Regions from separate parts of the Streptomyces sp. NPDC031426 genome, predicted to be linked through region 1. Evidence: riboswitches for the same ligand, from Rfam matches in the RefSeq annotation. Region 1 holds a riboswitch; the other holds the start of a gene.

What was found. A riboswitch is a leader RNA that binds a small molecule or an ion and turns the genes downstream of it on or off. The one in region 1 is predicted to bind cyclic di-AMP.
Region 2: another riboswitch for cyclic di-AMP. It lies ahead of ACZ5NH_RS17685 (M23 family metallopeptidase); the one in region 1 lies ahead of ACZ5NH_RS24715 (C40 family peptidase).

What each region holds. Positions count from the first base shown of each region.
Region 1 is NZ_JBVIJE010000011.1:269,407-283,875, reverse strand. It holds gene ACZ5NH_RS24725 (M23 family metallopeptidase) at 1-1,423, shown strand, start outside; gene pcrA (DNA helicase PcrA) at 1,466-3,949, opposite strand; cyclic di-AMP (ydaO/yuaA leader) riboswitch at 4,255-4,360, shown strand; gene ACZ5NH_RS24715 (C40 family peptidase) at 4,390-5,580, shown strand; partial or broken gene ACZ5NH_RS24710 (SLAC1 family transporter) at 5,822-6,128, shown strand; gene ACZ5NH_RS24705 (hypothetical protein) at 6,132-6,485, opposite strand; gene ACZ5NH_RS24700 (C40 family peptidase) at 6,942-8,006, shown strand; gene ACZ5NH_RS24695 (LuxR C-terminal-related transcriptional regulator) at 8,024-8,767, opposite strand; gene ACZ5NH_RS24690 (ATP-binding protein) at 8,764-10,056, opposite strand; gene ACZ5NH_RS24685 (PspC domain-containing protein) at 10,268-11,728, shown strand; gene ACZ5NH_RS24680 (hypothetical protein) at 11,715-11,924, shown strand; gene ACZ5NH_RS24675 (DoxX family membrane protein) at 12,239-12,769, opposite strand; gene ACZ5NH_RS24670 (hypothetical protein) at 12,766-13,401, opposite strand; gene ACZ5NH_RS24665 (hypothetical protein) at 13,424-14,469, opposite strand, start outside.
Region 2 is NZ_JBVIJE010000007.1:450,814-465,282, reverse strand. It holds gene ACZ5NH_RS17720 (AfsR/SARP family transcriptional regulator) at 1-580, opposite strand, end outside; gene ACZ5NH_RS17715 (asparagine synthase-related protein) at 798-2,873, opposite strand; gene ACZ5NH_RS17710 (MFS transporter) at 3,542-4,966, shown strand; gene lhgO (L-2-hydroxyglutarate oxidase) at 5,029-6,246, shown strand; gene trmB (tRNA (guanosine(46)-N7)-methyltransferase TrmB) at 6,304-7,128, shown strand; gene ACZ5NH_RS17695 (PrsW family intramembrane metalloprotease) at 7,171-8,496, shown strand; gene ACZ5NH_RS17690 (aldo/keto reductase) at 8,603-9,547, opposite strand; gene ACZ5NH_RS17685 (M23 family metallopeptidase) at 9,619-10,644, opposite strand; cyclic di-AMP (ydaO/yuaA leader) riboswitch at 10,654-10,800, opposite strand; tRNA gene ACZ5NH_RS17680 (tRNA-Met) at 11,120-11,193, shown strand; gene ACZ5NH_RS17675 (dihydrofolate reductase family protein) at 11,250-12,383, opposite strand; gene ACZ5NH_RS17670 (MarR family winged helix-turn-helix transcriptional regulator) at 12,462-12,983, shown strand; gene ACZ5NH_RS17665 (GTP cyclohydrolase II) at 13,066-13,698, shown strand; gene ACZ5NH_RS17660 (hypothetical protein) at 14,008-14,349, opposite strand; gene ACZ5NH_RS17655 (GAP family protein) at 14,432-14,469, shown strand, end outside.

The DNA.
Region 1 (14,469 bases):
CGGCGACTTCACCACGTACGGCGGCTACGAGGCCACCGGTTTTCCGGACGGCACCGGCACCTTCGCCACCGACCCGCTCTTCGGCAGCCTGCCCGGCGAGCAGAGCACCGGCGCGTACGACAGCACGCAGTGGCAGACCGGCCAGACCCCGAACTACGACCCGTACGCGGCCCAGCACCACGCCGCCTACGACTCCGGCGTCTACGACTCCACCGCCTGGACGATCCCCGCCCAGGCGACGGGCAACGACATCAGCGGCCAGTGGGACGCGAGCGCCTGGCTGCAGCCCGACCAGTCCGGGATCGCCCAGCCGACCCAGCAATGGGCGTGGGGTACCCAGACCTTCGAGTCGGGTACCTTCGACGCCACACAGTGGAATTCCGGCGGCCAGGCCACGCCAGTGGAGGCCGAGCAGCCTGCCGAACCGTTCGGCCAGCAGGCCACCGCCACCTTCGACCAGGTCGGCGACCCGCACGCGACCGGCGCCTTCCCGCAGGTTCCGTACGGGCAGACCCCGTACGAGGACGAGGTCCCCTACGACGAGGTCCCCTACGAGGACACCGCCTTCGACGAACAGCAGGTCGGGGACGACGCGTCGGGCACCGCGGGTGAACAGGCCGCCGCCGAGCTGCTGGACGACCAGGAGGACATCGCGCCGACGCCCCGCGCCGGCTCGCGCAGCGCCGGGCGCTCCCGCCGGCGTACGACCGCCAAGCGCTCCGCGCTGCTCACCATCGCCGTCCCCTCGGTCTGTGTGATGGGCGTCGCCGGGATCGCCGCCGCCTCGGTCGGCGCGCTGACCGACAACGGACACGACACCACGGCCTCCGCCTCGGACACGCACGCGGTCAAGGCCTCGGTCGCCAACAGCAAGCTGGACACCCAGCTCAACACCCTGTCCGCGGGCGCCCATGACTTCGCCGACCGGGCGAGCCGGACGCAGGAGCGGATCGACCTCAAGAACCAGCAGGAACTGGAGCAGAAGAAGGCCGCTGCGGCGGCCGCGCTCAAGGAGCGGCTGCGCCCCAAGTTCGTGCTGCCGGTCACGCAGAAGGGGCTCAGCGCCTACTTCGGCCAGGCGGGGGTGAACTGGATGTCCGTGCACACGGGCATCGACTTCCCGGTGTCGTACGGCACCACGGTGATGGCCGCGACCGACGGCGTCGTCTCCACCAAGTGGAACAGCGCCTACGGCAACATGATGATCGTGACGGCGAAGGACGGCACGCAGACCTGGTACTGCCATCTGTCCAGCTACCGCGTCGCCTCCGGGACGTCCGTCAAGGCCGGCGAGCCGATCGCCTACTCCGGCAACTCCGGCAACTCCACCGGCCCGCACCTGCACTTCGAGGTGCGGCCCGCGGGCGGGGCGGCCATAGACCCGCTGCCGTGGCTGCGGAGCCACGGGCTCGACCCGACGTAGAGCCCGGGGACTTTCGCCCCCAGACCCCCTACGGCTTCTCCCCTACAGCTTCTCCACCGGCGCGTACCGCAGCAGCAGTCGCTTCGGCTTGGCGTCGCCGAAGTCGATCGTCGCCTCCGCGTTCCCGCCCGTGCCCTTCACGGCGACGACCGTGCCGAGCCCGAACTGGTCGTGGGTGACCCGGTCCCCGACGGCGAGGGCAACCACCGGCTTCTCCGTGGTGCGGCGCGTGGCGAACCCGGACGCACCCGACGCCGAGGAACGCGAGCGGGTCGAGGACAGCGAGGCCGCGATCCCGGAGGCCGGGCCGGAGGACACCGGCGCCGCCGCTCCCGTCCGCTTCCAGTCCACATGGGTGGCCGGGATCTCCTCCAGAAAGCGGGAGGGCGGGTTGTACGACGGCTGGCCCCAGGCGCTGCGCATCGCCGACCGCGTGAGGTAGAGCCGCTCCCGCGCGCGTGTGATGCCGACGTAGGCCAGGCGCCGCTCCTCCTCCAGTTCCTTGGTCTGGCCGAGGGCGCGCATGTGCGGGAAGACGCCGTCCTCCATGCCGGTCAGGAAGACGACCGGGAACTCCAGGCCCTTGGCGGTGTGCAGGGTCATCAGGGTGATGACGCCGGAGCCTTCCTCGTCCTCGTCGGGAATCTGGTCGGAGTCGGCGACCAGCGCCACCTGCTCCAGGAAGTCGGCCAGCGTGCCCTGCTCGCCCTCCCCGCGCTCCTGCTCGAACTCCAGGGCCACCGCCGCGAGTTCCTGGAGGTTCTCGATGCGGGTCTCGTCCTGCGGGTCGGTGGAGGCCTGCAACTCGGCCAGGTAGCCGGTGCGTTCGAGCACCGCCTCCAGGACGGTCGCGGGACCCGCACCGGACTCGACGATGGTGCGCAGGTCCTCCATCAGCGTGTTGAACCGCTTGACGGCATTGGTGGAGCGCGCGGCCATGCCGTACGCCTCGTCCACGCGCTTGAGCGCCTGCGGGAAACTGATCTTCTCGCGCTGGGAGAGGGCGTCGATCATCGCCTCCGCGCGCTCGCCGATGCCCCGCTTGGGCACGTTGAGGATGCGGCGCAGCGGCACCGAGTCCTCGGGGTTGGCGAGGACGCGCAGATAGGCCAGGACGTCCCGGACCTCCTTGCGCTCGTAGAAGCGGACCCCGCCGACGACCTTGTAGGGCAGGCCGACGCGGATGAAGACCTCTTCGAAGACACGGGACTGGGCGTTGGTGCGGTAGAAGACGGCGACATCGCCCGCCCTGGCCTCGCGCGCGTCGACCAGACGGTCTATCTCGTCGGCGACGAACTGGGCCTCGTCGTGCTCGGTGTCGGCGACGTAACCGGTGATCCGCGCGCCCTGGCCGGCGTTGGTCCACAGGTTCTTCGGGCGGCGGGACTCGTTGCGCTCGATGACCGCGTTGGCGGCGGACAGGATGGTCTGTGTGGAGCGGTAGTTCTGCTCCAGCAGGATCGTCGTCGCGTTCGGGTAGTCCTCCTCGAACTGGAGGATGTTGCGGATCGTCGCGCCCCGGAAGGCGTAGATCGACTGGTCCGCGTCACCCACGACGCACAGTTCGGCGGGCGGGAGGTCGTGCTCGCTCGGCGGGATGTCCTCGCTGTGTTCGCCGGTGCCGACGAGTTCGCGCACGAGCGCGTACTGCGCGTGGTTGGTGTCCTGGTACTCGTCGACGAGGACATGCCGGAAGCGGCGGCGGTAGTGCCCGGCGACGTCCGGGAAGGCACGCAGCAGGTTGACCGTCGTCATGATCAGGTCGTCGAAGTCGAGCGCGTTGGCCTCGCGCAGGCGCGACTGGTAGAGCGCGTAGGCCTGGGCGAGGGTCTTCTCGAAGCCGTCGGTGGCCTGGGCGGCGAAGTCCTCCTCGTCGATCAGCTCGTTCTTCAGGTTGCTGATCTTCGCGCTGAACGATTTGGGCGGGAAGCGCTTGGGGTCGAGGTCCAGGTCGCGGCAGACCAGGGCCATCAGGCGCTTGCTGTCGGCGGCGTCGTAGATGGAGAAGCTGGAGGTGAAACCGAGCTTCTTGCTCTCCCGGCGCAGGATGCGCACGCACGCGCTGTGGAAGGTCATCACCCACATCGCGTTCGCGCGCGGGCCGACGAGGTGCTCGACGCGCTCCTTCATCTCGCCCGCGGCCTTGTTGGTGAAGGTGATCGCGAGGATCTGGCCCGGGTGCACATGCCGCTCGGCGAGCAGGTGGGCGATGCGGTGGGTGAGCACACGGGTCTTGCCGGAGCCGGCGCCGGCGACGATGAGCAGCGGGGAGCCGGCGTGCACGACCGCGGCGCGCTGGTTGTCGTTCAGCCCCTCCAGCAGCGCCGCCGCGTCGAGGGCGGGACGCGGGGCGCCGTCGCGGTAGTACGCGTCCCGGTCCGGCGGCACGTCGAACTTCCCGCCGAACAGATCGTCCGGAAGCGGCTCCGGAGCGTGATCGTCCTCGGGCGGCGGCGGGGGCTCCTCCTCGCGCCCGCGAGGGGCCTGGAGGTCCGCCAGGAAGCTGTCGTCAAAGAGGCTGCTCATCGCTCTACGAGTCTAGGGCTCCCCACCGACAACCGGTCGCCGTCCCCGGAACACGGCCGCCCCGGAAAGCAGTTGATCTTCGCCGTCGAACGGCCCGCGCCCTGCTCACAGAGGGGCACCGTCCGATGACTCAGAAGCGAAACCTGGCTCAGGTCACGAAAATGTATCGGACATATCACGCACCAACCTTCACAGGAGTCACACGAGTTGGCTAGCGTGCGTTCGGGCCGCACGACCCCTACCGGCGAACCTCGCCGGGCCGCGCGGCCCCCGCCGAGTCCGGCGTGCCCCGCAGGGCGCCCGGAGCCGGGGACCCACCGACCTTTGGGGTGAATCGGCCGGCTCCCACCTGGGACGCCGCCGTAGGGCAACCCTTCCGAACCACCGCCCGAACCCGACAGCTAACCCGGTAGGCGGCCCACTGGAAGGAGTCGCCTCTCTTGGCGTCGCACCGCAAGCCGCGCCCCGGCGGGACCATCGGAACCGGCCTTCGCGCTCCCGCCCTCGCCACCGCCGCCCTCACCTCCATGGCCGTGCTCTCGCAGACCGCGGAGGCCGCCCCGGGTACCGATCGCGCCAAGCCGACCCTGGAGGAGGTCGAGAAGAAGGTCGACGATCTCTACCGCCAGGCGGAGTCGGCGACCCAGAAGTACAACGCGGCCAAGGAGCGGACCGGCAAACAGCGCGGCCGCGTCGACGCCCTGCGCGAGGACGTCGCCCGGCGCACGGCACGCCTCAACAAGGCCCGTGAGGAGCTGGGCTCCTTCGCCGCGGCCCAGTACCGCACCGGCGCCGCCGCTCCGGACACGGCCACCTTCCTGCTGGCGAACGACCCGCAGGACTACTTCGACCAGACCCAGCTGATGAATCGGCTGACCTCGCGGGAGAAGAGCGCGGTCGACGACTTCATCGGCGAGCAGGCCGCGACGATGAAGAAGCGGCGGGAGGCCGCGGAGAGCCTGCAGACGCTGAGCGACTCGCAGCACGACCTGCAGACCGCCAAGGCAACCGTGCAGAAGAAACTGGCCTCGGCGCGGGAACTGCTGTCGCAGCTGACGGCCCAGGAGAAGGCGCGGCTGGCCGCCATCGAGCGGCAGAAGGAGCAGGAGGCGGCGCGCAAGGCGGCCGAGCTGGCGAAGCAGCAGGCGGCTCAGCAGCAGGCCGACTCGTCCTCGTCGTCGTCCACCGCCACGGGGTCCGGCTCCGGATCGGGTTCGACGGGCTCCGGCTCGACGGGGTCCACCACCACGTCCAGCACGTCCAGCTCGTACGACACGAAGGCAGAGAAGGCGATCGCCTTCGCCCGCGCGCAGATCGGCAAGCCGTATGTGTGGGGCGCCACCGGGCCGGACTCCTACGACTGCTCGGGCCTCACCCAGGCCGCCTGGAAGGCCGCCGGCGTCAGCCTCCCGCGCACCACGTACGACCAGGTCAACGCGGGCACCACGGTCTCGCTCGCCGACGCGCGGCCGGGCGACCTGATCTTCTTCTACGACGACATCAGCCACGTCGGCGTCTACATAGGCAACGGCATGATGATCCACGCCCCGAAGCCGGGCGCGTACGTCCGCGAGGAGTCGATCTACTACGGCGGCGAGTCGATCATCCACAGCGTGGTCCGCCCGGGCTGACTGACCACCCACCCCGGGCACGGGCGCGCCCCGCTCCACGCGCGCGTGCCGCCGAATTGCCGGACCACGCGCGCAGGTGCCGGCGGCTTGGGGGCCTCGCCTTGAGGCCTCCGGGCGCGCGTCGGCTCATCACGTGCCGATGCGCGCGTACGGGCGTTTTCCGCGTCCCCGCGCGCGTGCGGCCGTTCCTGCGTCGATGCGCGGGATGTGCCGGCCTTCCTGCGTCCACGGGGACTCGGGCATGTACCTGTGGAACGCCGACGACCGCGGCGTGCTGCGCACCGCGACGGTCGCGCTGCTCGTGCTGGATCTGGTCTGCTACGTCGTCCTGCTGGCCGCCGAGGCGGCCCGGCTACCACGTGCTGCGCTGGGCGACGGTGTTCCCGATGGGGATGATGGCGGTGGCGGCGCTGTCTGCCGCGACCGTCTTCGGCGTCCCGTGGCTCACCTGGCCGGGACGGGTGCTGCTGTGGGCGGCGGTGGCGGTGTGGCTCGCGGTCGCCGCCGGTGCGGTGCTCGCGGCCCGCGCCGGCGGCAGGGACGGCTGACCGTCAGGTCCACAGGACGGCGATGAAGATGTTCGCCATGGTCAGCAGACCGACCACCCCGAACACGCTCTTGTCGATCTTCTCCTCGTCGCGCTTCACATAGACCAACCCGAGGATCACGATCAGCAGCGCCAGCTTGATGCCGATCTTGATGGTGTTGACGTGGTGGTCGTCGGCCTGGTTGAGGCCGACCAGGACCACGCCGGTGACCAGCATGGTCAGCGCGCCGTGCAGCATCGCGGGCACGAACCGGGCCGTGCCCTGGCCCATCGCCTTCATCTGGGTGAGGAAACCGCCGAGCAGCGCGGCGATGCCGATGATGTGCAGGCCGACGAAGAGATGGATGAGTACGTCCATGGGCCCGGAGCCTAACCAGGGGCCCGGAGGCCTCCTGCCACCGGCCCCGGACACAGCGGTCGGCGGTCGGCGGTCGGCGGTCGGCGGTCGGCGGTCGCACGGAGGATCTTGCATATATGCGCCCCATAGCACCCCACGGCTCCCGTCCATCCCACTTTCCGCACTTCGGTCACCGCGCTCTGTGAAGGCGACGACTCCAGAACGGCCACATGGTCACTTGCAGTCACATCCCGGTCCATCGAGGCCAGTTCCGTACACCGCGTTACCTACTCGTCACAGTCGGGCCTAGCGTCCTCCCCCAGGTGACCGGCTCCCCACCGCCGCCCGGGCCAGGGGCGGCCGTCGGCCACCACCGCCGAGAAGGGTCCGGCGGTGGCCCGCTTCCCCTGTGCGGGCCGCCGCCGGGCACACGGACTCTCGGTCGTGCGAGTCGTACGGAAGGACGTGACGGTCCAGGTGGCAGCGCACCGCAAGGCCCGGCAACGCTCGATGGGCGGCCATACGGCCCGGACGGCCGCCACGCTCGCCCTGGCGGGCGCGGCCACCGCGACGGGGTTCGACGGGACCGGACACGCCGAGCCACAGCTGACCCCGGCGCAGGTGAAGGCCAAGGTGGACCAGCTCTACCAGGACGCCGAGGCCGCGACCGAGAAGTACGACGGCGCGAAGGAGAAGGCGGACACTGAGCAGCGGCGGCTGAACGCGCTGCGCGACGAGACCGCCCGCAAGCAGCAGAAGCTCAACACCGCCCGGGACGCGCTGGGTTCGTTCGCGGCGGCGCAGTACCGCGAGGGCGGCTTCGCACCGACCTGGCAGCTGGTCCTGTCCGGCGACCCCGACCGGTACCTGGACGACGCCGCGTTCGTGGAGCGGGCCGGTGACCGGCAGGCCGCCGCCGTGTCCGGGGTGCGCGAACAACTGCGGGAGATCGAGCAACTGCGGGGCGCGGCACGCATCGAGCTGCAGTCGCTGCGGTCCCGGCGGGCCGAGCTGCGGCGGCAGAAGAGGACCATCACCGGCAAGCTGGACGAGGCCCGGCGGCTGCTGGCGCGGCTCAGCCCACAGCAGCGGTCCGAGGTCGCCGGTGACGGCAGCGCGCTGGGACGCGCCTCCCGCTCGGCCTCGGATGCCCGGGACTCCCTGGAGCAGGCCGGTACGGCCGCGGCCCCGAACGCGCGCGCCGAGGCGGCCGTCGCGTACGCCTACGCCAAGCTCGGCAGCCCCTATGTGTGGGGCGCGGCAGGACCGAACGCCTTCGACTGCTCGGGCCTGGTCCAGGCCGCCTACCGCTCCGCCGGCATCTCCCTGCCCCGCACCACCTATGCCCAGATCGACGCGGGCCGCCGCGTCTCCCGCTCCGAACTACAGCCCGGGGACCTGGTGTTCTTCTACTCGGGGATCAGCCACGTCGGCATCTACGTGGGCAACGGGCAGATCATCCACGCCCCGAACCCCTCGGCACCGGTCCGGCTGGCCCCGGTCGACCTGATGCCGTTCGCCGGGGCGACCCGGGTGGCGTAGGGGCGAGCCCGCAGGGGTCAGACCAGTCGGCGGGCCGTAGCCCAGCGGGTCAGTTCATGGCGGTTGGACAGCTGGAGCTTGCGCAGGACCGCCGAGACATGGGACTCGACCGTCTTCACCGAGATGTACAGCTGCTTGGCGATCTCCTTGTAGGCGTAACCACGGGCGATCAGGCGCAGCACCTCGCGCTCGCGCTGGGTGAGGCGGTCCAGGTCCTCGTCCACGGGCGGGGCATCGGTGGAGGCGAAGGCGTCCAGGACGAACCCGGCCAGGCGCGGGGAGAAGACGGCGTCGCCCTCCTGGACGCGGAAGATCGAGTCGACCAGGTCGGTGCCGGTGATGGTCTTGGTGACATAGCCGCGGGCACCGCCGCGGATCACACCGATCACGTCCTCCGCCGCGTCCGAGACGGACAGCGCGAGGAAGCGCACGGGCCGCTCGGTGTCCGCCATCAAAGCCGCGCACCGGCGCAGCACTTCGACTCCGCCGCCGCCCGGGAGGTGGACGTCGAGGAGGACCACCTCGGGCCGGGTCGCGGTGATGACCGTGACCGCCTGGTCGACGTCCGCGGCCTCGCCGACCACCTCGACACCGGTCTCGGCGGTCTGCCCGATCTCGGCCTGGACGCCGGTGCGGAACATCCGGTGGTCGTCCACGAGCACCACCCGCACGTGCCGTCCGCCCGCGCCGCCGTCGGCGGCCCCGGACCCGGCCCCCTCGGGGGCGCCCGCCGTGCCGTTCGCCTCGGTCGCGTCGCTCATGACGTCCTCTCCGCCCTCTCCATCTCCAACTCGACCTCCGTGCCGCCGCCCGGCACCGACCGCAGCCGGGCCGTGCCGCCGTTGCGTTCCATGCGGCCGATGATCGATTCTCTAACGCCCATGCGGTCGGCGGGTATCGAGTCGAGGTCGAAGCCGGGACCGCGGTCGCGTACGGACACGAAGACGGTCCTGCCCTCGACTTCGGCGTAGACCTGTACGGCACCGCCCTCGCCACCGTACTTGGCCGCGTTCACCATCGCCTCGCGCGCGGCCTGCATCTGCGCGCCGGTCCTCTCGTCCAGTGGGCAGTCGCCGACGATGACGACCTCGATGGGCACACCGTGCTTGTCCTCCACCTCGGCGGCGTTGCGCCGCACCGCCTCGGCGACCGTGTCCGGCTCGTCGGCCTCGTCCTTGCCGGTGCCCTCCGGCTTGTACAGCCAGGTGCGCAGGTCGCGCTCCTGGGCGCGGGCGAGGCGGCGCACCTCGCCCGCGTTGTCGGCGTTGCGCTGGATCAGGGTGAGGGTGTGCAGCACGGAGTCATGGACGTGGGCGGCGACCTCCGCACGCTCCTGGGCGCGGATGCGCATCAGGCGTTCCTCGGACAGGTCCTGGGTCATGCGGACCAGATACGGACCGGCGAGGAGCGTGATGCCGACGAGGACGGCGAGGGCCGCCTGCAGGACCGCGCCGAGATGGGCGGCCGAGCCCTGCAGCCAGAAGATCGCGGACACACCGGCCGTGACGAGCAGGACACCGCCGGCCGCGCGCAGCAGGGTCAGGGTTCGGCGCCGGCGGCCGACCTCGACCCAGCGGGCCCGGCGGGCGTTGTCCGCCTGGCGCCAGACGAGGGCGACACCGGCCGCGACGAGGACGGCCGGCACCAGATACACCTTGGCGCCGCTGCCCAGATTGACGCTGCTGACGAACACCACGGACACGATGACCATGAGGAGCAGCGCGACGATCTGGCCGCGGTCCGGCTTGCGGCCCACAAGTCTGCGGCGGCCGTCCGGCGCGGTCTCCGTGGCGACGAGCGACGGCTGTCTCTGGTCGCCGACACCGCCGACGCCCAGCGGGACGAAGAACCAGAACGCCGCGTAGAGCAGCGCTCCGAAGCCGTGGGCCATGAACAGGCCGACGAAGGCGAGCCGCACCCAGACGACGGGCAGCCCGAGGTGCCCGGCGAGGCCCCGCGCCACTCCGCCGAGCCAGCGTCCGTCGCTGCTGCGGTAGAGCTTGCGCGGCGGCCGCGGGTCGTCGACTGGCAGGCTTGCGGCTTCCGGCATGCCAACGATGGTCACATGCCCGGCGGGCCCAGGCATCAGGGTCGGCCCCCGAGACGCCCCTGATCTTCCTCGGGGCCGGGTCGGGGAGCGCCGGGCAGGGGTGGTCGCGTGCGGCTCGAACGGTTCCCCGCCTCGTCTCAGGGCCGATTTCAGGGTTCGGCCAGGGTCGTCCCGACTGCCGCGGCGACGGCCGGGCCGTCACCATGGACACATGACGGATCACGAGCACGCCGCGACGGGTCCGGGACCCGGCACCGGCCCGCGCCCGGCCCCGGGCACCGGACCGACGGATGCCGCGCCCGCCGCGACGGAGAAGACGCAAGCGGCCGGCGCCGGCGCCGATACGCACGCCGACGCACAGCAGCAGGATCGGGAGCAGACCGCCGCCGGAGCCCCCGAGCAGCTCCGGCGCGACCGCGGGCACAAAATGATCGCGGGCGTGTGCGCGGGCCTCGGTCGGCACACCGACATGGACCCGGTGATCTTCCGCATCACTCTGGCCGTGCTGTCCGCGACCGGCGGCATCGGCCTCATCTTCTACGGCTTCGCCTGGCTGCTCGTGCCGTACGAGGACGAGGAGGAGAACGAGGTCCGCAAGCTGCTGACGGGCCGGGTAGACGGCCATGCGCTCGCCGCCGTGCTGTTCGCCCTGGTCGGCTGCGGGATCTTCCTGACCATGCTGAGAAACGGCGGGGTGCTGGCCTTCGCCGTGGTGCTCTCCCTGCTGCTGGCGGGCGCCGGGTACTGGTCGCGGCGTCGCGGCGCCCCTGACCCCGATCCGCTCGCCGCCCAGGCCGCCGCCGACGCGCCGCCGGAGGCCCAGGCCCCGCCGGTCGTCACGGTCTATCCGTCGTGGTGGCGGGACCCGATCGTCAAGGACGGCACCCATGTCGGCGGCACCGGCTATCTGTGGGGGCCCGGCGACGCCCGCGACCGGGACCTCACCTCGGTCGTCGACGTCGGTATCGCCACCCCCTGGACGCACCCCGGCCATCCCGGTTCCGTACGGCCGCAGCCCAGTGCGCCCCCGAGACCGCGCGGGCCGCGCTGGATCGGCGGCTGGGTGTTCCTGCTCGCGCTGGTGGCGGGCGGCCTCGGTACCGGGCTGACCTGGGACACGCATCCGCTGGGCACCAGTCTGCAGACCGGTCTGGCGTGCGCGCTGGCGGTCTTCGGTCTGGGTATCACGGTCAGCGCGTTCCTGGGCCGCACGGGAGCCGGGACGGTCTTCCTGGCGATCGTCACAGCGGCGCTGCTCGCCGGGGCGGCGGCCATGCCCAAGGACATCACCACCCACTGGAGAGACACCTCCTGGGCGCCTGCCGCGGCGGCGCAGGTACGGCCTGAGTACGACCTCGGCACCGGGCGCGGCACGCTGGACCTGAGCCGGGTGCATCCGGGCAAGGGGCGGACGGTCGCGACGGACGCCCATGTGGGTGCGGGACAGCTGAAGGTCATCGTGCCGGCGGACGCGACCGTGCGGATGACCATCGAGGTGGGCGTCGGCGACATCCGGTTGCCCGGCGAGAGCAGGAAGGACGTGGACGTGCAGCCACGCAGGCTCAAGAACGTGACGCTCACGCCGGCCAAGGGCGCCAAGGATTCCGGCACTCTGGACCTCTCGCTGAAGGTCGGGGCGGGACAGGTGGAGGTCGACCGTGCTGCGTCATGAGTTCCAGCCCGGGAGGCTGGTCGCGGGGCTCTTCCTCACTGCCACCGGCGTGGTCTTCGCGGGAGATGCGGGGGGACTGTGGGAGACGCCGTGGTTCGCGGTCGTGCCGCTGATCGTGGGCGGCCTGTTCCTCGCCGGTGCCACGGCAGCCGTGGCCCGGGGCATACGCAGACGGGGCGACACCGGCAGCAGCTGACGGCCCCGATCCCAGCGGGCAGGTGGGGCCCGGCCGCCGGTTGGGAGGGCCGCCGCCGGTGCGGTTCCGGCCGCCGGTGGTGGTCCGCCGGTTGGGGGCCCGCCGCCGGTGCGGTTCCGGCCGCCGGTGCGGTTCCAGCCGCCAGTTGGGGGTCCGCCGGTTGGGGGGCCGTCGTCGGTGGGGTTCCGGCCGTCGGCTGAGCGGCCTTGGGGAAGTCCGGTGCGGGAAACTGCGCGATCAGCACCCATCAGCCCCGACCGGCCCGCGGGATCATCCCGGCCCGCGGGTTCATCACCCCGCTTTCAGCGGAGCGCTCAGCGGTAGCCGCCCAGTCGCTGTCGGCGGCGGGCTCGCCAGGCCGAGTCGACGGACAGGTAGGGGGCGCCGGCCAGGATCAGGGGGATCCAGGCCATGAAGTAGGCGAGGTCGTTGCCGTAGTAGTAGGGGGTCGTCGACCAGCTCACCGTCATCCACAGGCTGAACGAGATCAGCGCGCCGCCGAGCGCGGCCAGCCGGGCGAGCAGACCGAGCAGGGTAGCGATGCCGACGGCCAGTTCACCGAGGGCGATGGCGTAGCCGAAGCCGACCGGGGACTTCAGGGCCATGTCGACCAGGGCCGGGATGGCGGCGGAGTCGCGGGCGGAGCGCATGGTGTCACCGACGGATCCGGCTCCGCCGGACTTCAGGAAGGAGCTGCTGGTGAGTTTGTCCAGGCTGGCGTAGATGAAGGTGACGCCGAGGAAGATACGCAGCGGCAGCAGCGCGTAGTGTGCGGCGGTCTCCCGCCAGCCGCCGAGGCCGTTGAGCCGGTTCATGTGCGTGTCCGTCCGAATGCCGTGAGTCATCGTCCCAAACCGCCCTCTCGCCCGCCGTCCCGCCCCTCACTTGACCATACGTATGACAGGGGGGCGCAGTTCAATCCCGACTCGGACGTTTTTCCGGATTTCGGCCCCTGTAGGGGGAGGCCGGAACGGGCCCGTCGGACCTCGTTCATGCGGGCCAGGATCTGTCGCACGGGGTGGCCGAGGACCTGGGCGACGGTGGTGAGTTCCTCGGCGGTGAGCAGGGAGCGCTGCGGGTTCCAGGCGGCGATCTCGAAGCGGGCGAACCCGCACGGCCAGTCGTAGTCCAGTCGATCCAGGGAGGTGGCGGTGGTGCAGCAGGGGGTGGTGATGTCGAGGGTGGGCAGTCCGTCGCCCTGCTCGTCGTACGCGTCGAGCAGGTCCCGGTACCACTCGGGGTCAATGGAGCGGTCGCAGTGCGGGCAGCGGATGCCGGCCAGGTTCGAGCCGCAGTCGACGGCGGTGATCGCCTCGTGCCAGTCGACGTCCAGTTCGACGGCGTCGGGGTCGGCGTGCGGGTCGTCGAGGGAGCCGGAGACCAGCTCCAGGACCAGGGCCGCGGCACGCTTCCCGGCGTCCGGTGCCGGCTGCCAGTGCGGGTCGGTCGGTGTCACCGACAGGACGCTCTCGCTCATCGATCGACCGATCCCCCGCCGCTCACTCGGTGATCTGGACGATACAGCGGTTGGTCGCCACCCCGGCCGCGGTGACCACCTGCACCTCCACCGCCCCGGGCTCGACGTCGGCCGGTACGGGCACGGTCAGGACGCCGTCGGTGGGGTTGCTGAAGCCGCCGGTGACGGGAACCAGCGGCACGTGCACGTCGACGGCGCCGATGCGGACCACCATGCGGGAGAGCCGGTCGGCACCCTGGGCACCGGGCGGCACGAAGCCGGCACCGCGGATCTCGATGTCGTCGCCGGTGCGGATCGGCCCGTCCAGGTCGCCGGGTTCACGGGCGCGGACCACGGAGAGGACGACCGGGCGGCCGCCCTCGGCGTACTTGCCGGCCAGGTAGGTCACGGCCGAGATCAGCACCACCACGCCCAGGCCCCAGGGCAGGTCGGGCAGCTGGTCGGGGCGGCGGGCCAGCCGTACGGCGGCGAACAGCAGGGCGACGGCGCTGATGGCGACGTACTGGATGTCGGTGAAGGCGCCCCGGCCGGAGTCGTCGGTGAGCAGGTCGGCGGCGCCCGGCCGGTGCGCCGGCACCTTCTGCAGCCGCTGCGCGAGGATGCGCAGGCCCACCACCCGGCGGACCAGGACGGCGATGCCGCACACCACGGCAAGGACGGTCACCACGCCCGCGCCGCGCGCGAGGTCGAGGCCCGAGATCAGCGCGTCGCGTTCGGCGTGGTCGGAGGCGCCGGCCAGGCGGGCGGCCAGCAGCAGGACGGCGTAGCCGACGAACAGCACCCAGCAGGCGGCGACCGTGCGGGAGGTGGACATCCGGTTGTCCTCGCCGATCACCGGGGCCAGCGCCCCGCCGCGCGCACGGTGCAGCCAGGAGGCGGCGCTGAGCACACCGGCGACGAGGAGCGCGGTGGCCAGGGCCGCGGTGCGGGCGCCGGTCCAGCCCGCGCCGACCGCGGTGAGCGCCTCGCCGAGCAGCAGCGCGACCACCGCACCCCACACGACGCACACGGTCCGCAGCCACAGCCGGGCGAGCCAGGCCTCGCCCTCGGCGCGACCGCGCGCGGCGA
Region 2 (14,469 bases), on a different contig from region 1:
GGATGAGCAGGGCGTGCAGGGGCTCGTCCAGCGGGTGGGCCGTGGTGAGTTCCGTCAGCTCCGGTACGACGTCCGGGGCGCGGCCGAGGTCGAGGGCGGCGGCGGCCCGGGCGCGGGTGGCCGCCAGGCGCAGGGCCTCCGGGCGGGTGGCGGCGGTGCGGTCGGGGAGGTCGGCGAGGGCGGGGCCGTGCCAGAGGGCGAGGGCCTCGGTGAGGGTGCGGTGCGCGGTGGCCGGGTCACCGGTGGCGAGGGCCTTGGTGCCGGCGTCGACGAGGCGTTCGAAGACGTACAGGTCCACGTCGTCCTCGGTCGCTTCCAGGCGGTAGCCGCCCGGGGTGGAGGCGATGGTGTGTCGACCGAGGGTGCGGCGGAGGCGGCCGACGAGGGCCTGGAGGGCGGCGGGGGCGTCGCCCGGGTGGTCGTCGGCCCAGATCTCGTCGATGAGGGTTTCGGGGGTGGTGGTGCGGGCGGGGCGGAGGGCCAGGGCGGTGAGCAGTGTGCGGAGGCGTGGGCCGCCGACGGGTACGAGGGTGCCCTGGTCGTCCGCTGCTTGGGCCACGCCCAGGATTCTGTACCGCACCTGGACATTGTCGCGGTGGGCTGGGGGTGAGGCACGGGGGTTTCGTCAGCGGTGCCGCCGCGCCCACGCGTGCCGCCTGGGGTGCGCCCACGTAAGGGGCGCGGGGAACTGCGCGACCAGCCCCCACCGGCCGCGGCGGCGTACGGCGGGAGCCACCCCGCCCGGGTGCCAGGGGGCGGCAGCCCCCAGCAAGGCAGCAGGGCAGCACACCCGGCCTTCACGCGCCGGAGGCCAGCGCGCCCCTTCTCGGCTGGATCCCGGAGGGCACCGCACGCGCGCGTGCCGGTGTTCCCGTCCAGCATGTGCCCCGGCGGGAGAGGAGGCGGCGGAGCCAGAGCTCGAGGGAGACGAGGTCGGCGAGGCCGTCGAGGGGGAGGGTGTCACCGGCGGCGGCGTCGCGCAGGGCCTTGCGGATGACGCGGGCCTCCACCAGACCGGCGTCGGCCAGGAGAGGGGTGGCGAAGAGGTCCTGGAGGGGGTCGGCCGCCACCCGCAGGCCCGTGCGTGCGGCCGCCGCCGAGGAGGCGTGGGAGGGGGCGCCCCAGCCGGGCGGGAGGTCGGTGATGCCCGCGCCCTCCAGGACCGTACGGAGGATCGAGGAGCGGGCGCCCGGTTGGACGCGCAGGGCCTCGGGGAGGGCGCGGCAGGCGCGGACGACCTGGTTGTCGAGGAACGGCGCGTGCAGGCGCTGGGAGCGGATCTCGGCGGCCTGTTCCAGGACGCGCAGGTCGGCGGCGTGGCGGGCGAGGGCGGCACGCGCGCGATAATCGCCGGGGCGCTGGGCGCCGGTTGCCGAACGGTCGGCCTCCGCCTGCAGCAGAACCGATACTTCGGCCAGGGCCTCTCCGGTCAGCCAGCGGGCCGCCGGCCCGGGTCTTGCCCAGGTCAGCGCGGCGAGGGACGCGCCGACCGCTCCCCCGGGCTCGTCGAAGCGGCGCCGCATCAGCCGCTCGGCCAGCACCTCGAGGCCGGCCCGGTAGGGCGTGCGGGCGAGCCGGCGGGCGGCGCCGTACACGCGCGCGGGGACCATCACCGAACCGTCGGCCCTGGCGAGCGCGGCGACGGGCCGGACGAGGTGGCGCCGTTTGCGGTCCATCAGGAGGTCGGCGAGGCGGGCGGGGTGGGCGTCCAGGACCTGGCGGGCACCGTGGCCGGTGAAGTGGTCGGCGCTGCCGGCGGCGAGGCGGGCGCGGTGCCGGGCGGCGGTGACCAGCGAGGGGCCGGGTTCGTCGGTGAGGGGGCCGTCGAGCTCGGCGTAGGGCAGGGTCTCCTCGGCGCCGGTCACGACGACGTGGTGCAGGCGCGGATTGGCGGCCAGGGCGCCGGCGCGCTCCAGTTCGGCCTCGCGGCCGCCCACGGCCAGGTCGTTGAAGGTGACGGCGAGAAGCCGTTCGCCCGCGCCCGTGCCATGGCCGAGCAGCGTGCCGGGTCTGCCGGGCAGGCCTGCGGCAAGGAGCGCCAGGGTGCCGGAGGCGGGGCCGCCGGAGAGGTCGGCGCCGATGCCGGGCACGGGCATCCCGCGCCGGGCCCGCCGCTCGGCCGGACCCATGCCGGGGACCGGGCCGGGGTCGAGGTCGGGCACGTGCCGCGGGGCCGCCAACCGCGCGCGTACCGCCTCCACCAGGGCGTCCCGTACGGCGTCCACGGCGCGGTCGGGGTCGGCCGGGGCCGCGGCCACGGCGAGGGAGGCGACCGGCTCGTACCCGGCGATCTCGCGCACCCCCGCGCGCAGCACGAGCGCGTGTCCCGGCGGAACGCGCCGTACGCCCTCGTACGGGGTGGTGTCGCGCAGCGCCGCCGGTACGTCCGGGGCGGCGAGCAGGGCGGCCAGGTGGCCGAAGTCGAGGTTGGCCTCGATGAGGTCGGCGAGGGGCAGCGCGGCGGTGGCGTAGGCGGTGCCGCCGGCCCAGGGGGTGTGGAACACCGGGCGGGCGCCCGCGAGATCGCCGCAGACGGTGATGCGGCGGCCGACCTTGACGACGGCCGTGTAGCTGCCGGGCCAGGCGGTCAGATGGCGCAGTGCGCCCCCGCGCGCGGTGAACAGGCCGCGCCGCAGCTCCTCGTCGGAGGCGCCGCAGATGCCGAGGACCGCGATGCGGTTGTCCGCGTCGGCCTTCACCACGCGCACCTCGTCCGGGCGCCAGTCGCCGACGGCCCACAGCGGATCCGGGTCGCCCCACAGGAGTTGGGAGCCGACCGGGTGCAGGGTCTCGCCGTCGTAACCGGTGGCGCCCGCGGAGCCGATCCCGGCGATACCCGCGGCGGTGCTGCTCCAACCCACCAACCACCGCATCGACGCCTCCACAGGCTGTGGACAACAGTGCACCGTACGAACCGGATCCCCATGCTGCCATGAGAGGCGCGTGGTGGAAGGTCAGCGGCACCGGCTTCGATCGAGGGAAATGCCCGGCGGGCCTGCGGGCGGTGCGACTCGAATGCGCCCCCTGTACGCTCCCCCAAAACGCCCTTCACGCCCTCAAGTTGCATGGTCGGAGCCCATGTCAACCGCGACAGGCGGGGGCGATTTTCAGCCAAATACGCTGAGCGAAGCTGGATTTGAGCACGCTCCGTACAGGCCTGCGGAAAGCGCGGCGGCGCGGACATGCGCACAGTCCGGGAGGCGGGCATCGCCTCCCGGACCGGTCCGCCACCCGCGGGGATGAAGGTGGCGGTGTCCCCCAGCCCACTGGATCCAGTACAGCGGGCCGACCCACGCAAGAGCCATGGAACCGCTCCCCCGGTGGCCGGAGAAGAGCGCACGGACGGGCGCACGGCCACACGGGCGGGGGCACGAGGCGACTGGCCGTGCACGGTGCGTACAGGGCCGCACTTCCGTACGGACCACAATCCCGCCATCCGGAAGAATGCCCCTTAACGCTTGGGATGCGGCGAACTACGCTGGGTTTACGAATGCCGCATGGTTATGCCAGCGCGGCAGCCGTCTGTGTCGAGGGGTGGCGCATGTCCAGGGAGCAACGCGGGCCGAACGAAAAGCTCGGCGCCGTTCTCGCCCTCGCGGGAATCAGCAACGCAGGACTCGCCAGGCGCGTCAACGACCTCGGGGCGCAACGCGGGTTGACTCTTCGCTACGACAAGACCTCCGTGGCGCGCTGGGTGTCGAAGGGGATGGTGCCGCAGGGCGCGGCGCCGCACCTCATCGCGGCCGCCATCGGCCAGAAGCTCGGCCGTCCGGTGCCGCTCCACGAGATCGGCCTGGCGGACGCGGATCCGGCGCCCGAAGTGGGCCTCGCCTTCCCCAGAGACGTCGGACAGGCGGTGAAGTCGGCGACGGAGCTGTACCGTCTCGACCTCGCCGGGCGCCGGGCCGGCTCCGGCGGCATCTGGCAGTCGCTCGCCGGATCGTTCGCAGTGAGCGCATACGCAACGCCCGCCTCACGCTGGCTGATAACCCCCGCCGACAGCTCGGTCGCGCGGGAGGCGGGCTCCGCCGAGGGCTCCGGCGCACCGATCAAAGTCGGCCACAGCGATGTGCAGAAGCTGCGGGAGGCCGCCGAGGACGCCCGGCGCTGGGACTCCAAGTACGGGGGCGGGGACTGGCGTTCCTCGATGGTGCCGGAGTGCCTGCGGGTGGAGGCGGCGCCGCTGCTGCTCGGCGCCTACTCCGACGAAGTGGGCCGCGCGCTCTTCGGGGCGTCCGCCGAACTCACCCGGCTCGCCGGGTGGATGGCCTTCGACACCGGCCAGCAGGAGGCCGCGCAGCGGTACTACATCCAGGCGCTGCGGCTCGCGCGCGCGGCGGCGGACGTCCCGCTGGGGGGCTATGTCCTGGCCTCGATGTCGCTGCAGGCGACCTATCGCGGGTTCGGTGACGAGGGGGTCGATCTGGCGCAGGCCGCGCTGGAGCGCAACCGCGGGCTGGCGACCGCGCGCACGATGAGTTTCTTCCGGCTGGTGGAGGCGCGGGCACACGCGCGTGCGGGGGATGCGCAGGCGGCGGGTGCGGCGCTGAAGGCGGCGGAGGGTTGGCTGGAGCGGTCGCGGGAGGGCGACAACGATCCTTCTTGGCTTGGTTTCTATGGATATGACCGTTTCGCTGCTGATGCGGCCGAGTGCTACCGGGATCTGAAGGCCCCGCGGCAGGTGCGGAGGTTCACGGAACAGGCCCTGTCCAAGCCGACCGAGGAGTTCGTGCGGTCGCACGGGCTGCGGCTGGTCGTCTCGGCCGTCGCCGAGCTGGAGTCCGGGAACCTCGACGCCGCCTGCGAGCAGGGAGTGCGGGCCGTGGAGGTGGCCGGTCGGATCTCGTCGGCGCGCACGACCGAGTATGTGAAGGACCTCCTGCACCGGCTGGAGCCGTACGGGGACGAGCCGAGGGTGGTGGAGCTGCGGGAGCGGGCTCGCCCGCTGCTGATGGCCCCGGCCTGAGAACCCGCACCGGCCGCGTTTGAAGGCGTTGTCAGTGGCGCAGTGCACTATCGAGGTGGGAGGTGGTGCAGGTGCCGGTCGGGGCGTACGACTGTGATGTGCTCGTGGTCGGCGGGGGGATCGTCGGGCTGTCCACGGCGTACGCGATCACGCGGGCCGCGCCGGGTACGGCGGTCACCGTGCTGGAGAAGGAGCCGGGGCCGGCCCGGCACCAGACGGGGCGCAACAGCGGGGTCATCCACAGCGGGATCTACTACCGGCCGGGCTCCCTCAAGGCGAGGTACGCGGTGCGGGGCGCCGCCGAGATGGTGAAGTTCTGCGCCGAGTACGGCATCGCGCACGCCGTCACCGGCAAGCTGATCGTCGCCACGGACCGGGAGGAGCTGCCCCGGCTGCACGCGCTCGTGCAGCGCGGCCGGGAGAACGGCATTCCGGTGCGGGAGCTGGGATCCGCCCAGATCGGTGAGTACGAGCCCGAGGTGCGCGGGCTGGCGGCGATACACGTCGGCACCACCGGGGTGTGCGACTTCGTGGGGGTCGCCCGGCAGCTGGCGCGGGGCTCGGGCGCGGAGATCCGGTACGGGGCGCGGGTCGTACGGGTGGACCGGCGGCCGGAGCGGGGCGTGGCCGTGCTCACCTCGGGCGGAGACGTCGTACGCGCGCGCGTGCTGGTGAACTGCGCCGGGCTGTACTGCGACGAGCTGGCGCGGCTGACCGGGGACGAGCCCGAGGTGCGGATCGTGCCGTTCCGCGGGGAGTACTACGAGCTGGCGCGGCCGGAGCTGGTGCGCGGGCTGGTGTATCCGGTGCCGGATCCGGCCTTCCCCTTCCTCGGGGTCCATCTGACCCGGGGCATCGACGGAGGCGTGCACATCGGCCCCAACGCGGTGCCGGCCCTGGCCCGGGAGGGGTACGGCTGGGGGGTCGTACGCCCCCGGGAGCTGGCCGGGACCATGGCGTGGCCGGGGTCGTGGGCGATCGCCCGGCGGCACTGGAGATACGGCGCGGGGGAGCTGCACCGCTCGCTGTCCAAGGGGGCGTTCCTGGAGGCGGTGCGCAGACTGCTGCCCGGAGCGGAGTCGGACGACCTGGTGCGGGCCCCCGCCGGGGTGCGGGCGCAGGCGGTGCTGCGGGACGGGACGCTGGTGGACGACTTCTTGATCAAGGAGGGGGCTCGTGCCGTGCATGTGCTGAACGCGCCCTCGCCCGCGGCGACCGCTTCCCTGCTGATCGGGCGGGAGGTGGGGCGCCGGGTGCTGGACATGCTCGGTTCGCTGTAGTGGCCGTCCCGGGCGCCGGTCCGTTCGTCAGTGCCGGGCCGTAAAATCTGTCCTACTGTGTCTGACTTCCTCAACGCCCCCGAAGCCCCCTCGCCGGCCACCCACACCCCCGGCGTGTCCGTCCGGCACACCCGGGCCAAGGGGGAGCCACGCTTTCCGGACGGTCCCAAGGCCGATCCCGCCGGGTCGCACTTCGAGCGGCGGATCCGGAGTTTCCAGCCGCGGCGCAGCCGGGTGACCGCCGGGCAGGCGGACGCCCTGCAGCGGCTGTGGCCCAAGTGGGGGCTGGACATCGACGGGCAGCAGGTCATCGACCTCGGCGAGCTGTTCGGGAACGAACGGCCCGTCGTCCTGGAGATCGGGTTCGGGATGGGCGAGGCCACCGCGCAGATGGCCGCCGCCGACCCGGACACCAACATCCTCGCCGTCGACGTGCACACCCCGGGCCAGGGCAATCTGCTGGCTCTCGCCGACCGGAACGGGCTGTCCCACGTCCGCGTGGGCAACGGCGACGCGATCATCCTGCTCCGCGAGATGCTCACCCCCGACTCGCTCGACGGGCTGCGGGTCTACTTCCCGGACCCCTGGCCCAAGAAGCGGCACCACAAGCGGCGGCTCATCCAGCCCGAGTTCCTGACGCTCGCCGCGACCCGGCTGAAGCCCGGAGCGATCGTGCACTGCGCGACCGACTGGGAGCCGTACGCCGAGCAGATGCTCGAGGTGCTCAGCGCCCATCCCGACTTCGAGAACACGCAGGCGGGCGGCGGTTTCGCCACGCGCCCCGAGTTCCGGCCGCTGACCCGTTTCGAGGGGCAGGGACTGGACAAGGGACATGTGGTGAACGATCTGCTCTTCCGTCGCGTACCGCATCCGGGCCGGTAAACCGCTCCAGCCCCGCGTCCCGACACCGTTAGGGTCGATGCCGTGGCCACCAGTCCTCCGTTTCCGACGTATCCCCCGGGCCCGCACAGCCCCGTGCTGCTCCGCCATCCGCACTGGTGGCAGCGCAGGTGGGTGCGGTACGGAGCACTGATCACACTGCTCGCGCTGTCCGGTCTCGTCATCCTCGCGCTGGTGCGCAGGCAGACCGGCACCGAGGGATTCCTCGTCGGGCTCGGTCTCGCCGTGCTGCCCGTGCCCTGGCTGATAGCCGCCTTCCGGTGGCTGGACCGGGTGGAGCCGGGGCCCTGGCGGAACCTGGTCTTCGCCTTCGCCTGGGGGGCGTGCGCGGCGGCGCTGATAGCCATCGTCGCCAACAGCTTCGCGACCAAGTGGATAGCCACCGCCACCGCCGATCCGGCCGGTGCCGACACCCTGGGCGCCACCGTGATCGCGCCCATCGTGGAGGAGTCCGCCAAGGCCGCCGCCGTCCTGCTCGTCTTTCTCTTCCGCAGACGTGACTTCACCGGGGTCGTCGACGGGGTGGTGATAGCGGGCATCACCGCCACCGGGTTCGCGTTCACCGAGAACATCCTCTACCTGGGTACGGCCTTCGGCGCCGACCAGGTCAGCGGCGGCCCCGGCATCGCCTCCGTCACCGCCGCCACCTTCTTCGTGCGCATCGTGATGTCCCCGTTCGCGCACCCCCTGTTCACCACCCTCACCGGCCTCGGCTTCGGCTTCGCCGCGTTCTCCGCCGAGCGGCAGCGCGCCCGGCGGGTGCTGCTGCCGCTCGGCGGTCTGCTGCTCGCGATGAGCATGCACGCCTTCTGGAACGGCTCCTCCACCTTCGGCGAGTTCGGGTTCTTCGCCGTCTACGGCGGATTCATGGTGCCTGTGTTCGGGCTGCTGACCTGGCTCGCGATCTGGACCCGGCAGCGGGAGCTGCGGACCGTGCGGGCGGAGCTGGCGGCGTATGTGCTGGCCGGGTGGCTGGGGCCGGCCGAGCCGCTCGCGCTCGGGTCGATGCGGGCGCGGCGGACGGCCCGTGACTACGCCCGGCACCACGGTGGCCGGCCGGCGGCGCGGGCGGTGGCCCAGTACGAGGCGTACGCCACCTCGCTCGCCTTCCTGCGGCACCGGGGACGCAAGGGGAAGGCAGGGGCCGACTTCGTCCTACGGGAGCGGGAGCTGCTGGACGAGCTGTGGCAGCGGAGGGAAGCGGCCCGGCCGGCGTTGGAGTACGCCGCGCGAGTTGCTCCGCAGGTTCGGCCGATGTACGCGGCGCCCGTGCCGGCGCCTACGGCGTATGGGCCGGGTTACGGCTATCCGGCGGTGCCCTACTCCGCTTACAACCCGTACCAGTACTAGCCGGTCGGGTGGCGGAGGGTTCGGCACCGCCGGAATCCGCCGTCGTGGCTGAGCGCCGTCGCGGCGGAAAGAGGTCAGCTGTCGGCCGGAGAAGTCACCGGAAGGGTCAGGCCGACGCCTTCGTCAGGCTCGCCACTTCCTCGTCCGTCAGCTTCAGGTCCACCACGCCCAGCAGGGCCGGGAGCTGGTCCAGTGTGCGGGCCGAGGCGATCGGGGCGGTGATCGTCGGCTGGGCCGCGAGCCAGGCGAGGGCGACCGTGGCGACGGGGGCGTCGTGGGCGGCGGCGATCTCGTCGAGCGCCGCGAGGACCTTCTGGCCGCGCTCGGACTCGGCGTACTCCTGGGCGCGGCCCGCACGGGCGCTGTCGACCTTGCTGCCGGGGCGGTACTTGCCGGTCAGGAAGCCCGCGGCGAGGGAGAAGTAGGGCACGGAGGACAGGCCCTCCTTGGCGGCCAGGTCCTGCAGCGGGCCCTCGTAGGTGTCGCGGGAGACGAGGTTGTAGTGCGGCTGGAGGGCGACATAGCGGGCCAGGCCCTCGCGGTCGGAGAAGTCGAGCGAGGCCTTCAGGCGCTCGGGGCTGATGTTGGAGGCGGCGATGTGGCGGACCTTGCCCGCCTTCACCAGCTCGTCCAGCGCGCCGATGATCTCCTCCACCGGGATCTCGGGCTTGTCGAAGTGGGTGTAGTAGAGGTCGATGTAGTCGGTGTCCAGGCGGCGCAGGGAGGCGTCGGCGGCGGCCTTGATGTTGGCGGCGGACAGCCCCTGGAACTCGGGGTGCTGGCTGACCTTGGTCGCGATGACGACGCGGTCACGGTTGCCTCGGGACTTGACCCACTTGCCGATGACCGTCTCGGACTCGCCGCCCTTGTGGCCCTCGATCCAGGCCGAGTACGAGTCGGCGGTGTCGATGAAGTTGCCCCCGGCCGCCGTGTAGGCGTCGAGGACGGCGAAGGAGGTCTCCTCGTCGGCGGTCCAGCCGAAGACGTTGCCGCCGAGGCAGAGCGGGAAGACCTCGAGGTCGGAGGAGCCGAGTGTGCGCAGAGAAGTCATGCTCTGCATCAACACCGGCGACAGATGATCGCATTCCGCCGCCGGTGCAAAGTCCCACGGACAGACGGCTGTCAGGGGGTGAGGCCCTTATCGCGCAGCCAGGGCGCCGGGTCGATGGCGGTGGCCTGGCCGTTCGGGTGGACCTCCAGGTGCAGGTGCGGGCCGGTGACGTTGCCGGTGGCGCCGACCCGGCCGATGACCTGGCCGGTGGAGACCTTCTGGCCGACGGAGACGTTGATCGAGGACTGGTGGCAGAACCACAGCTCGGTGCCGTCGTCCAGGGTGATGACGGTGCGGTAGCCGTAGGCGCCGGCCCAGCCCGCCTCGGTGACCGTTCCGCTGTGGACGGCCTTGATGAGGGTGCCGGTGGGGGCGGCGAAGTCGAGGCCGGTGTGGTAGCCGGAGGACCACATCGCGCCGGGCTGCCCGAAGGTGCCGGTGATCGTGTACGAGACGACCGGCAGCGTGTACTGCTTGGCCAGCTCGGCGAGCCGCTTGGCCTCGGCGGCCTTCTCGGCGTCGGCCTCCGCCTGCTGCTTGGCGGCGGCGGCCTTGGCGGCGGCCGCCTTCTCCGCCTTGGCGGCCGCGTCGGCGGTCTGCTGGTCGGCGGCGGCGATCGCGGCGGCGGTGGCCTTGCTGTCGGCCCGGCCCTTCTGCTGCTCGGCCTGGGCCATGATCCGGTTGCGCAGGGCCTCGCCGGCGTTGCCGCTGTCGGCGCTGTCCGTGCTCACGCCCACCTTGCTGAGGCCGGTGGTGGCCTGGTGCGCGTCGGAGGAGCCGGCGCCGAAGATGTGCTCGACGGAGTCCAGATCCGGCAGGGAGATGGAGACCGGCGGCTTGCCGGTGTTCGCGCTGGCCATGCCGCCCGCGCCGACCGCGGCCATCACGCCGACGCCGAGGACGGTGGAGCTGCGCGCGAAACCGCCGCGCTGTTTGGCGACGCGGTGCCGGCCGCGGAGCGGGGCGACGGAGTCCTCGGTGGGATTCCACTCCTCCCAGGGCCCCTCCTCGGCGCGGTAGGCACCGTAGCCGAAGGTCTCCGGCTGGGCTTGCGGGGGCATGAACGGGGCTTCTGGGACGGGCCGGTTGGACGCCACGCGGGCGTGCTCCTTTCCTTCCTCCGCCTACCGGGTTAGCTGACGGGTTCGGAGCAGGAAGGTCTCCTACGCGCGTATACCAACTGCGGCATTCGCGCGATTCACCCCAAGGTGGTGGTTCCCCGGCTCCCTTGCGGGATTCGGCGCGTGCGCACGGAGCCGTCTCTTGTGACGGCTGGGACGACCGCGCTGCGTTATCGAACGTTAATAGACCCGACAGCCACTTTCCAAGCCGTTCGGCTTGATCATTAAGGTTTTCGGCCGTGGACTTACCGGTCAGGAACCCTGCAAATCGGGCGAGTTGACCACCTTACATGAGTGTCGGCATTTTTGATGGTGTCTCAGATGTTATGCGGAGGGCTGCCGTCCGGTCACCGTCCGTGAAGCCGATCACCGCGACCACGGGCCGGCGAGGGGGCGCGGGCGGTGTGGCGCCGAGGGGGTGAGCGTGTGGTGTACAGTAGAGACACAACGACGCGGGGTGGAGCAGCTCGGTAGCTCGCTGGGCTCATAACCCAGAGGTCGCAGGTTCAAATCCTGTCCCCGCTACTGAAGGCTCAGGGCCCGGAATCCAAAGGATTCCGGGCCCTGAGTGTGTGCGCGGCTCAGCCCAGCAGATGCCGGTTCGGCGCCTTGGCGAGTTCCTCCAGCTCGGGCAGTGCGACGACATCCCCACCCCCCTTGACCAGCACCCCCGTACCGTCGGCTCCCGCGACGAACGTGTCGGGCTCCTGCCACGCCGTGACCACTCGCCGTACCCCCGCCCGAAGGATCAGCTCGGCACAGGCCGCGGGCCGCGAGGCACGCCGGGCACACGGCTCCAGGCTGCTGTACACCGTGGCACCGGCCAACCGGGGATCCGCCGGGTCGACCTTCGCCAGGGCGGCCTCCTCCGCATGGACCACGGGATCCTCGCCCTCCCGGGAGTGGCCGCGAGCCAGCTCCGTACCGTCGGCTGCGACCACCACCGCGCCGACGCTGAACGCCGTCTCCGAGGGCGGGCACAGCGCGGCGAGTTCACAGGCGGTGCGCAGCCAGTGCCGGTCGGCGGCGGTGGCGGCCGACCCGGTGCCGGGGGCGGTGGGCTCGTAGCGCATGAGGACCACGTCCTCGATCCGGCGGGTCTCGGTCAGGCGCAGCCGGCCGGCCTGATAGCCGCCGGGGCCGAACAGGCGAGGCGCGGCCGGGTCGCCGACGAACAGCGGCGCGAGGACGAGCTGGAGCTCGTCGGCGAGACCCAGCTGCAGCAGCTGGGTGTGCACCGTGCCGCCGCCCTCGACCATGAGCCGTCCGACTCCGCGCACGTCGTGCAGGTGGGACAGCAGGGCCCGCCAGTCGAGGCCGGGGCCGAGCGGGACGACGTCGGCGGTGTCGCCGACGCGGCGGACCGTCCGCTCGGCGCCCTGGTCGGTCGTGTAGACGAGCTTGTCGCCGCCGGTGTGCCAGAAGTTGGCGTCGGGGTCGAGGTCGCCGGTGGCGGTGACGGTCACCTTGAGCGGGTACTCCGGCTTGCCCGCCCGGACGCGGGCGGCGCGTCGCTCGGCGGAGTTGACCAGCAGCCGCGGGTTGTCGGCGCGGATCGTGCCGGCGCCGATCAGGATGGCGTCGACGGAGGCCCGTACCGCGTCGACCCGGTCGAAGTCGGCCGGGCTGGACAGCAGGAGCCGGTCGGGGCTGGTGTCGTCGAGGTAGCCGTCGAGGGAGACGGCGGCGGACAGCAGCACGTACGGGTACGACATCGGCGCGGTCTCCTGCGAGGCGAGGCTCGGTTGAAGGTCGATCTTGGTTCAAGTTTGAAACAAACTTACACTGGCGGCATGACGACCCGCTGGCTCACCCCCGAGGAGCAGCGCGCCTGGCGCGCCTATCTCGCCGCGACGCACCTCCTGGAGGACGCGATCGACCGACAGCTCCAGCAGGACGCCGGCATGCCGCATCTGTTCTACTCCGTGCTGGCCAACCTGTCCGACGCGCCGGACCGGCGGCTGCGGATGACCGACCTCGCCGAGTCACTGAAGATCACGCGCAGTCGGCTGACCTATGCGGTGACCCGCCTCGAGCGGGACGGGCTGGTGCGCCGGGAGGACTGCCGCTGGGACAAACGCAGCAGCATCGCCGTGCTGACGGACGAGGGGATGGCCGCCCTGGAGCGTACGGCACCGGGCCACGTCGAGACCGTGCGCGCCATCCTGTTCGACCGGCTCACGCCGGAACAGGTGGGGCAGCTGGAGGAGATCTGCACCGGGATCGCGGGCGGCCTGCAGGGCGACGGCGCCGAGTGCGGAGCGGAGGACGTGCCCTGGCGGCGGCGTTCCTCGTGTTCCTCCTCCGACGATTGATTGCTTTAAGTTTGAAGCATGAGGTAGGGTCCCCCGAGTACGCTGCTTCAAATCTGAAGCAGCAGCCTCCGGAGGGACCCGCATGCCCGACACCCCCGCCGCCACGCCGCGCGCCCGCGTCCGGGTTCCGCTGCGCTTCCACGACGGCTACAGCGTCGACGCCGAACTCGTCACCTTCCACGGCCTGGCCGACGGCCAGGAGCACGTCGCCGTGGTCCTCGGCGACCCCACCCCCGGCACCGTCCCGCTGGTGCGCCTGCACTCCGAGTGCCTGACCGGCGACGTCTTCGGCTCCGCCCGCTGCGACTGCGGACCCCAGCTGCGCGAGGCGGTCGAGCGCATCGCCGACCGCGGCGGCGTCCTGCTCTACCTCCGGCAGGAGGGCCGCGGCATCGGTCTCTACAACAAGCTCGACGCGTACGCCCTCCAGGACCAGGGCCTCGACACCTACGAGGCGAACGCCGCGCTCGGCCTGCCGGAGGACGCCCGCGACTACACGGCCGCCGCGCAGATGCTCGCCGCCCTCGGCATCGGGGAGCTGGACCTGCTGTCCAACAATCCCGACAAGGCCGAGCAGTTGCGCGCGCTGGGCGTCGTGGTCCGGGACCGGGTGCCGACCGGCGTCTTCACCACGGCCCACAACGTCCGCTACCTGCGCGCGAAGGTCGTCCACACCCGCCACACCCTGCCCCTGGCGGACCTCAACGCGGGCTGACCTCGGCGGACAGTGGGCGATGGGCGGATCTGTTCCACCCGCTCGGCTGCCCCCCATCATCCGACCTGCGGGTCGCGTTCCGACGCGGTACGACGGCCGGAACAGATCTGCCGATCATCGCCTGCGCCGGACGCCCGGGAGGGCCAGCGCCGGGAGGGCCGCCAGGGACAGGAGGGTCGCAGCGACGGCGTAGCCGCCTGATCAGGGGCGGAGTGGCGGCGTTCCTGCGGGCCTATGGGGCGGGATACACGGGGCTGGTGGTGGCCTGAGGCGGTGAGGGCGGGTCGGTGAACCGAGGCGTCGTAGGCCTCAGTCCCACCAGTTGAACATCAGCTCGCCCAGCGTCTGCGGGCGCCAGTGGCGGACCCCCTTCAGCTCGGCCTCCGGCAGCGCGCTCGGATCGACCCGCTCGATGGGCGCGTCCGGCTCCGCGGGCTCCAGCAGCCGGAACCCGGCATCGGCCGACGGCCCCGCCCAAGGCGGGGGAGGGACGAACTCCCGTACCGGAGAGCCGGGTTCGAGTGCGGCGCCGCTGAAGGCGACGACGGGCAGATGACGGTGGACCAGTACGACCGTGCCCGCGATGTCCACCGCGTCGAAGGAGGCGCAGAGGCCGACGTCCAGCCTGGTCCGTCGACTCGTTCGGCGCATGCAGCGCGCACGGAGAGCTGCGCCAGGCAAGGATGGACACGCCCGTCGCCATCCGTCCGCCCCTCACTCGACGGAGGCCGCCTTGGGACACGCTGTCGGTGATGTGCTGGGCCTGGCAGC